4 regions of the Streptomyces sp. NPDC058964 genome follow, and region 2 is predicted to be linked to each of the others. Evidence: riboswitches for the same ligand, from Rfam matches in the RefSeq annotation. Region 2 holds a riboswitch; each other region holds the start of a gene.
The links. Region 2 has a riboswitch for cyclic di-AMP ahead of ACFW2E_RS05600 (C40 family peptidase). Riboswitches for the same ligand answer to the same signal wherever they lie in the genome.
Positions count from the first base shown of each region.

Region 1: another riboswitch for cyclic di-AMP. It lies ahead of ACFW2E_RS29800 (transglycosylase family protein); the one in region 2 lies ahead of ACFW2E_RS05600 (C40 family peptidase).
Region 3: another riboswitch for cyclic di-AMP. It lies ahead of ACFW2E_RS22040 (peptidoglycan DD-metalloendopeptidase family protein); the one in region 2 lies ahead of ACFW2E_RS05600 (C40 family peptidase).
Region 4: another riboswitch for cyclic di-AMP. It lies ahead of ACFW2E_RS18675 (M23 family metallopeptidase); the one in region 2 lies ahead of ACFW2E_RS05600 (C40 family peptidase).

Region 1 is NZ_JBHYKH010000297.1:5,313-7,503, reverse strand. Features, by position in the region: gene ACFW2E_RS29805 (transglycosylase family protein) at 1-536, shown strand, start outside; cyclic di-AMP (ydaO/yuaA leader) riboswitch at 719-887, shown strand; gene ACFW2E_RS29800 (transglycosylase family protein) at 892-1,584, shown strand; gene eno (phosphopyruvate hydratase) at 1,969-2,191, shown strand, end outside.
Region 2 is NZ_JBHYKH010000026.1:11,204-13,394, reverse strand. Features, by position in the region: gene ACFW2E_RS05610 (ATP-dependent Clp protease proteolytic subunit) at 1-225, shown strand, start outside; gene ACFW2E_RS05605 (hypothetical protein) at 233-541, shown strand; cyclic di-AMP (ydaO/yuaA leader) riboswitch at 846-1,068, shown strand; gene ACFW2E_RS05600 (C40 family peptidase) at 1,072-1,545, shown strand; gene ACFW2E_RS05595 (LysE family translocator) at 1,615-2,191, opposite strand, start outside.
Region 3 is NZ_JBHYKH010000176.1:7,641-9,831, forward strand. Features, by position in the region: gene ACFW2E_RS22040 (peptidoglycan DD-metalloendopeptidase family protein) at 1-853, opposite strand, end outside; cyclic di-AMP (ydaO/yuaA leader) riboswitch at 858-1,018, opposite strand; gene ACFW2E_RS22045 (alpha-galactosidase) at 1,325-2,191, opposite strand, start outside.
Region 4 is NZ_JBHYKH010000135.1:3,559-5,749, reverse strand. Features, by position in the region: gene ACFW2E_RS18680 (PrsW family intramembrane metalloprotease) at 1-27, shown strand, start outside; gene ACFW2E_RS18675 (M23 family metallopeptidase) at 319-1,353, opposite strand; cyclic di-AMP (ydaO/yuaA leader) riboswitch at 1,361-1,520, opposite strand; tRNA gene ACFW2E_RS18670 (tRNA-Met) at 1,835-1,908, opposite strand; gene ACFW2E_RS18665 (dihydrofolate reductase family protein) at 1,958-2,191, opposite strand, start outside.

The sequences.
Region 1 (2,191 bases), on a different contig from region 2:
CGGACTGGCCCGGCTTGTCCGACTCGTCCTCGACGTCGGACTCCCCGTCGAACGACTCCCATAAGTCCAAGTCCAGGTCCAAGGACGCCGACGACAAGCGCGGATCCTCGAAGCCCTCGAACTCCTCCGGCTCCGCCAAGTCGGACAAGTCGGAATCCTCCGGATCTGGCGACTCGCGGAGGGAGGGTGCCTCACCCACGGAATCGGCCAATTCGGGTGATGCGGACAACTCTGCACAAAACGGCGGCTCTTGGAGTCTGGTCGACACCGGCGAGCTCGGTGGCGGTCGGCATCGTGGTACGAGTGCGGACGAAAGCGACACAAACGGACAGGGTGCCGCCTCTGTGGGCCGTCACGCCGCACAGGACTACACGGTTCGCGTCGGTGACACCCTCGCGTCCATCGCCGACTCCCTTGACCTCGACGGCGGATGGCGCGCGCTCTACGCCGCCAACAAGGCCGACATCGGCCCCGACCCGAATGACATCACCCCCGGTCAGACCCTGAATGTCGATACCGAAACGGGCGAAAAGTAGCGGGAGTTGAGTCCCACTTTCATGCTCAATGTCCGGTTTGGTGAAAGTGTGGGATGAGTCTCAGAAGCCCTGATCGTCTTTGAAATTCCCCGGATCGCGTGTCTACGGTCATGACCGCTCGTCACCACGAGCCCCGGCTGTCGCAACGCCGAATCCTGCCAGCGGCCGCACGGGAACAGTCGTCGCGTCAAGCGCCGCAGGCAGGAGCGGGGGACCCAAGGTAAGTGCCGCGCCGGACAGTTGAGCCGGGGCGGCTAGGGGTGGAGCCACGCCTCCCAGCGGAGGTGTGGCCGGGCAACTCAACCGGCCCGAACCCGACAGCTCACCTCGCAGGCGTCGGTGAGGGGATCCATCCATGCTGTTTTCCGCCAAGGGCAAGCACCGTCGTCCCTCCAGGGCCACCCGCGCCCGCGCCCTCGCGCTCGCCGGAGTCGCCGGCGCCGCCATCGCCGCCCCGCTGATGGCCTCCGGCACCGCCTCCGCCGCCACCGCCGCCGAGTGGGACGCCGTCGCCAAGTGCGAGTCCGGCGGCAACTGGTCGATCAACACCGGCAACGGTTACTACGGCGGCCTGCAGTTCTCCGCCTCCACCTGGGCCGCGTACGGCGGCACGAAGTACGCGGCCACCGCCGACAAGGCCACCAAGGCGCAGCAGATCGAGATAGCCGAGAAGGTCCTCGCCGCGCAGGGCAAGGGTGCCTGGCCGGTCTGCGGCACGGGCCTGTCCGGTGCCGCCTACACCGGTGCCTCCGCCGGCTCCTCGTCGGGCGGCGGTTCCTCCGCGAGCACCACCACCCGCTCGACCGAGAAGCAGGCCGCCTCACGCTCCGCCGGGCGTCCGGCCGCGAGCAAGACCGTCACCACCCCGACCGGCAAGAAGGTCAAGAAGGGCGACGGCGAGTACAAGGTCGTCAAGGGTGACACCCTCAGCACGATCGCCGCGAAGCACAAGGTCAAGGGCGGCTGGCAGAAGCTGTTCCACCTGAACAAGGACGTCGTCCAGGACGCGGACCTCATCTACCCGGGTCAGCAGCTGCACCTGAAGTGATGCGCGGCAGGCGGCAGAGCCACAGCCTGCTCACATCCGTGTCCCCCGCAGTGCGGGACACGTGAGGGTCGCCCCCGTCCCCACGTCCCCCGCAGTGCGGGACACGTGAGGGTCGCCCCCGTCCCCACGGTCTCCCGTCCCGGTGCGTATTCCCCCGTACGCACCGGGGCGGGGTTTCTCTTTTCCGGCCGCCGGCTTCCCGACGCCGGCTTCCCCGGCGGTACTCCACCCGTTTTCGTCCCACCCTTTGTTCCGACCGGAAACAATGTGTACGGTTCCCTTGTCCACGGGACGGTCGGTCGGTGGCCGATGCCCCGGGGACGGTTAGGCTCTAGTCGCAAGGCACACCAGCCCGCACTTCCAGCGTCACATCCCAAGAAGGAGATGCTCGTGCCGTCCATCGACGTCGTCGTAGCCCGGGAAATCCTGGACTCCCGAGGCAACCCCACGGTCGAGGTCGAGGTCGGCCTCGACGACGGCAGCACGGGTCGTGCCGCCGTTCCGTCCGGCGCCTCCACCGGTGCCTTCGAGGCCATCGAGCTCCGCGACGGTGACCCGAACCGCTACCTGGGCAAGGGCGTCGAGAAGGCCGTCCTCGCCGTGATCG
Region 2 (2,191 bases):
GAGGGCCGGCCGAGCGACCTCGTCATCCAGGCCGAGGAGTTGGAGCGGATCCGCGCCCTGCTGGAAGGAATGCTCGTTCGGCATACGGGGCGCAGGCCACGGCAGGTCCGCGAGGATCTGGAACGGGATCTGATCCTGGACGCGCGGGGAGCACTGGAGTACGGGCTGGTGGACGGGATCATCCCCAGCCGCAAGGCGTCCCGTACCGCGCCGGGCGCGAGGTGAGCCGCCGATGCTGCCTCCGGAGCTGCCGCCGCTGCCCGCGCTGACCCGGGCCGAGGGCGAACTGATCGACCGTTATCTCGACGCGGTCGATCTGCTGGGCCGGATCAACCCGGCACAGCACGGGGACACGTACCGCGGACTGCGGGCCGCCCAGGCGCTGGTGCGTACCGCGGCCGAACTGCGCGACGCGCTGGCCCTCATGCACCAGAGGGGCGAGACGGAGCTGCACGCGGCTACTCTCGCGCGGGCGATGCGGGTGCTGGACGGCGAGCGGCGCACCGCCCGGGTCACCGTCCCGCCCGGTGGCGGGGGTTGACGGACGCCTGTCCGCCGCCGACTCGAAACGGCCCAAATGGCGTACCCCCGTTCGGCGTAGTCGAGCGTCCATTCGTGAGACCGTCGGCGTTGCGCAACACGCCTGTCCGAAAGGGACGGTGAGGTGCTTCGGTGCTGGTCCGGGGGTCCTTCGACCCCTCGACCATGACTCGAACACAGCAATGTCCACCCGAACGGGTGAGTGGTGAGTAACGCCACAAACCCCCGATTCCATTGGGTATTTCGGACACCTGTGAGTGAAGATCCCTGTCTGACGACAAGCCCCCGCCACAGCGGCGGGGCGGTCCGGGCGGACGCCGAGTCCTGCCGCCGCCCGGATGACCGGTCGACAGGAGTGGATCGGCAGGAGTGGAGGACCCGAGCAAGACGGGTCGCCGGAACGGACGTTCGTTCGTCTGTTTGTTCGTTCCGAGCAGCCCTTGGGGTGAAGCCGCGGCAACGCGGCCGGGCTACTTCGCCAGCCCGAATCCGACAGGTCATCCTTCACAGGCGGCTGACGAAGGGTTGCGCATGACTGCGCTCAATCGTGTCCCGTCGCTCATGGCCCGGGCCGGTACGGCCTCGGCCCTCACCATCGCCGCCGTGGGCGGCTCGATCGTGGTTCCGGGCGTCGCGGCCGACGCCTCGGCCGCGACGATGGCGACGAAGGCACTCCAGGTCGCGGCCTCCAAGAAGGGCTCGCCCTACAAGTGGGGCGCCACCGGGCCACGGAGGTTCGACTGCTCCGGGCTCACGCTGTACTCGTACAAGAAGGCGGGCAAGACCCTGCCGCGCACGGCCGCCCAGCAGTACAACAAGACGCACCACATCTCCGCGCGCAGCCGCAAGGCCGGAGACCTGGTGTTCTTCCACTCCGGCTCCAGCGTCTACCACGTCGGCATCTATGCCGGTAAGGGGAAGATCTGGCACGCCCCGAAGACCGGTGACGTGGTGAAGCTGGAGAGGATCTGGACGAGGAGCGTCTGGTACGGCCGGGTCAGCTGACCCGCCGAGGGGGTGGCGGCTCCTGCCGCTCCGTCACCCCCTCGGGTCCCGGCCCGGACTGATCCGGGGTCACAGGAGCGCCAGGAACGCTTCCAGCGACAGGGCCGCCCCGAGCGCCGTGAGCGCCACGCCGGTGCCCGTGTGCAGCGCCCTGGCGGCCCGCGGCCGGCGCAGCCACCGGCCGAGCCGGTCGACCAGCAGGGCCACCATCTGGAACCAGGTCAGCGCCAGCGCGCACACGATGAGCGCGAGCAGCAGCGTCCTGGGCAGCGCCGCGCCGCCCGGCGGCACGAACTGCGGCAGCAGGCTGAGGAAGGTCAGCGAGGCCTTGGGGTTGAGGACGTTGGTGACGAATCCCTGCCGCAGGGGGTGCGCCTGCGTCGCCGGATCCGCCTCGGACGCCCCCGCGGGCCGTCGCGGTGTCCGCAGGGTCCGGACGCCGAGGTGGAGGACGTAGGCGCCGCCCAGCAGTTGCAGGGCGCGGAACAGCGCCGGAACGGCCACCAGCACGGCGGCGACGCCGGCGGCCGCCAGTGTGGTGTGCACCAGGAGCCCGCCCGCGATGCCGAGCCCGCAGACCGCGCCCGCCCGGCGGGAGACCAGCGCGTTGCGTACGACGACCGTGAAGTCGGCACCCGGCACGGCG
Region 3 (2,191 bases), on a different contig from region 2:
GGCCGGCCGAGACGGAGAGCCGGGACAGGTGGCCGTACTGCGCGTAGTAGCCGTCGTTGAGGCGCAGGACGACCTGGTTGCCGTACGCCCCGCCCCAGCCCGCGGAGACGACCGTGCCCGCACCCACGGCCTTGACCGGGGTGCCGGTCGGGACGACGAAGTCGACGCCGGTGTGGTAGCCGCTGGACCACATGCTGCCCGCCACGTGGTAGTGGGTGCCGATGGTGGCGCCCGACACCGGGAGGTTGTAGCCGGTCGAGGCGACCGCGGCCTGGGCGTCCTGGGGCCACGCGTTCGAGGCGGACGCGGCGTCGGAACCGGACGCGGCACGGGAAGCCGACTCGGTGTTCGACACGGCCGACGGCTTCACGGAGGAGGCGGTGGGAGCGGAGGAGGACCGCTCGGAGGACGACGACCGCGAGGGGGTCGCGGACGAGGGGGCGGCGCCCGTCGCGGCCTTCCCGCCGAGGGCGAGCTTCAGACCGGGGTGGATCAGCGACGGGTTGTCACCGACGGCCTCACGGTTGTCCCGGTAGATCCGCTGCCAGCCGCCGCGCACGTTCTGCTCGTCGGCGATCTTCGAAAGGTAGTCGCCGGACCTCACCGTGTACGAACGGGCACCCGAATTCACCTTCGCCCTCAGAGGCTTCGTGGCGACCGTCGGCAGCGGCTTCGTGGCGACCGTCGGCAGCGACTGGACGGCCTTTTCGGTACCGGACTGCGGGGTGGCGGCATGGGCACCGGCGGTCCCGATCAGCGGCAGGGCCAGCGCGGCACCACCGGTACCGGCGACGGCGATCCTGCGGGTGAGGCGACGGGGCTTGGGACGGCGGTGCTTTCCCTTCGCGGGCATGGCGAATTCCTCTCCGGCGCCTGCGAGGTGAGCTGTCGGGTTCGGGCTGGAGCTGCCCGGCCGCGCACGGAGCGCGGCTTCACCCCGAGCCGTCCCGGAGACCGGAACAGGCATTGGTACCTGATGGGTCCCCCGCTTCCTGCCTTGCACGGGTGAGTGTGAGCGGGCTCCGGGCGGCGGCAGGATTCGGCGTTCCGTCCGGATTGGTGGCGAACGTAAGCGAGCGGGATGCGGGGGGACAAGCAGAAGGTTCCGTGTGTCCGTGTTTCACATGATCCGTTACGGGAAATCCCGGTCACCCTCCGTGCATTCCCTTTCGATTTTCCCGGCCAATTCCCGGGAAAGGGGCGCGAATTACGTGAACATGACGCACGACGGACGGTCACGGGTATGACGCTCCTCACGCATCACATCCCAGGCCTCGCCATTTCCCCGCAAGTTTGACGTAAAGGGTTAATTCGGACAGCACCCTCAGACGCGACGGAACCGGAAGACCGACGCGTCGAGGTCGCCGCGCAGACCGGTGCGCAGGCCGTGGTGCAGGAGGACGGCACCCCGGTGGATTTCGCCCGTTTCGCGGCATTCATATGAGGCTGTCGGGTCGAGACCGCGCAGCCGCAGCGCGGGGACGGGCTCGCCGTAGCGCTGGGCCTGCAGCCAGGCGAGGACGACCGCCTCGCCACCGCGCACGTACTGGACCGCGCTCAGCCCGCCGTCCGGAGGCCGCAGCCGGTACAGCTCGCCGTGCTGCACGACCGGGCGGATGCCCTTGTAGAGCTCCACCCACTCACGGGCCTCGGCGAGCTCCTCCTCCGTCCACTCCGCGAGGTCGCCGCCGACACCGAGGACCCCCGCCATGGCGCTGACGAAACGGAAGCGCAGCGAGCTGACCCTGCCATTGAGCTGCGTGTTCGGGCTGTCGGTGACCCAGGCGGCCATGATCCGTGCCGGGTGGATCTGACTGAAGCCGTGCTGGATGGCGAGCCGGTCGAGCGGATCGGTGTTGTCGGAGGTCCACACCTGGTCCGTGCGGCTCGTCACACCGAGGTCGATCCGTCCGCCGCCGCCCGAGCAGGACTCGAACGCGACGCCCGGGTGCGCGGCACGCAGCCGGTCCAGCAGGGCGTACAGGGCGCGCACATGGTCGACCCAGAGCCGCTGCGGATACGCGTCCCCGGGCCAGCCCGCGTCGGTGAAGCAGCGGTTGAAGTCCCACTTCACGTAGTCGACGGGGGCACTGGAGAGCAGGCCGTGGAGCTGCTCCCAGAGGTACTCCCGGACGTCCTCGCGGGCCAGGTTGAGGACAAGCTGATTGCGGAGTTCTGTCCTTTTCCTACC
Region 4 (2,191 bases), on a different contig from region 2:
CCCGCGTACAACCCGTACCGGTCCTAGGCTCCGGAGCGGCCGGAACCCGGACCGCGACCCGCACCGCCCCGGCAGGCAGGCAGGCAGGCAGGGCTGGGCCGACGCGTCGGTGAGCCTCGCCGGTTCCTCCTCGGTCGGAGGAGCCGAGTTCGCGAAGGGAAGTCATGCTCTATGAGAGCGGACACACCGGAGTGGAGGATTCCGGAAACGCCCGCGAAGACCCCGTGAACACCTGACCGGCAGCCCTGACGTCGGGGGGGTGTCGTCAGGACTGCCGGAAATCGAAGAGGTGCACCAGGGGCCCTGGGCCGCGTGCCGTCAGGGGTTGAGGCCCTTGCCGTGCAGCCACGTCATCGGGTCGATGCCGGTGGCCTGGCCGCCCGGGTGGACCTCCAGGTGGAGGTGCGGTCCGGTGACGTTGCCCGTGGCGCCCACGCGGCCGATGACCTCGCCCGTGCTGACCTTCTGCCCGACCGAGACGTTGATCGAGGACTGGTGGCAGAACCACAGCTCGGTGCCGTCGTCGAGGGTGAGGACCGTGCGGTAGCCGTAGGAGCCGGCCCAGCCCGCCTGGGTGATCGTGCCGCTGTGGATGGCCTTGATCAGTGTGCCCGTGGGCGCGGCGAAGTCGAGGCCGGTGTGGTAGCCGGAGGACCACATGGCGCCGGCCTCACCGAAGGTCGAGGTGATGGTGTACGAGGAGGTCGGCAGCGTGTACTGCTTGGCCAGCTTGGCCAGCCGCTCGGCCTCGGCCTGCTTCTTGGCCTCGGCGTCGGCCTTCGCCTTGGCGTCGGCGGCCTTGGCGGCGGCCTCCTTCTCCGCCTTGGCGGCCGCGTCGGCGACCTGCTTGTCGGCGGCGGCCACGGCAGCGGCGGCGGCCTTGGTGTCGACCTGGCTCTGCTGCTTCTCGGCCTGGGCCATGATGCGGTTGCGCAGCGCCTCACCGGCGTCACCGGCGCCCTGGGCGCTGTCCGTGGAGGTCACGCCGACGCTGCTGAGGGCGGTCGCGGAGCCCTTCGGCGCGTCCGAGTGGCTCTCGCCGAGCAGGGAGCCCACGGAGGGCAGGTCGGGCACGGAGATGGACACCGGCGCCTTGCCGGTGTTGGCGCTGGCCATGCCGCCCGCGCCGACGGCGGCTATGACGCCGACGCCCAGGACCGTGGAGCTGCGGGCGAGTCCACCGCCGCGCTGCTTGGAGACGCGGTGCCGGCCGCGTACCGGGCTGATGGACTCCTCGGTGGGATTCCACTCCTCCCAGGGGCCCTCGTCGGCGCGATAGCTGCCGTAGCCGAAGGTCTCGGTGCGCTGACTCGGCACGAACGGGGCTTCTGGGGCAGGCCGGTTGGACGCCACGCGGGCGTGCTCCTTTCCTTCCGCCGCCTACCGGGTTAGCTGACGGGTTCGGAGCGGGAAGGTCTCCTACGCGCGTGTACGAGCCGTGTCGCCACGGCGGCATCCGCGTGATTCACCCCAAGGTGGTGGTTCCCCGGTTCCCTCGCGGGATTCGGCGCGTGCGCACGGAGCCGCCTCTTGTGACGGCTGGGACGACCGCGCTGCGTTATCGAACGTTAATAGACCCGAAGGTTAGATTCCAAGCCGTTCGGCTTGATCATTAGCGATTTCCAGCCGGAACTTAATTGCCATGACCGGCGAAAACCGGGCGAGTTGGCCGCGGTACAGGAGTCTCACCCTTTTTGATGGTGACTCAGACGTTATGCGGAGGGCTCCCGTCCGATCACCCGTCGTGACAGTGCGCAGGCCGGGGAAATGAGCAGACCGGGGAAAACACTCAGGGCCGGAGTCCATTCACTGGACTCCGGCCCTGAGCCTTGAGTAGCGGGGACAGGATTTGAACCTGCGACCTCTGGGTTATGAGCCCAGCGAGCTACCGAGCTGCTCCACCCCGCGTCGTTGTGTCTCAAGCATACGCCATGTTCAGGGGTGCCCGCGCACGGGTTTATCCGCCGGCCACGAGATGGCGGTTCGGCGCCTTGGCCGGGCCCTCGAACTCGGGCAGTACGACGACGTCGACGCCATGGCCGGCCAGCAGCCCGCTGCCGTCGGCGCCCGCCACGAACGTGTCCGGCTCCCGCCAGGCCGTGACCACCCGCCGCACCCCCGCGTCCAGGATCAGCCGCGCGCAGGGGGCGGGCCGCGAGGCCCGGCGGGCGCAGGGCTCCAGGCTGGAGTA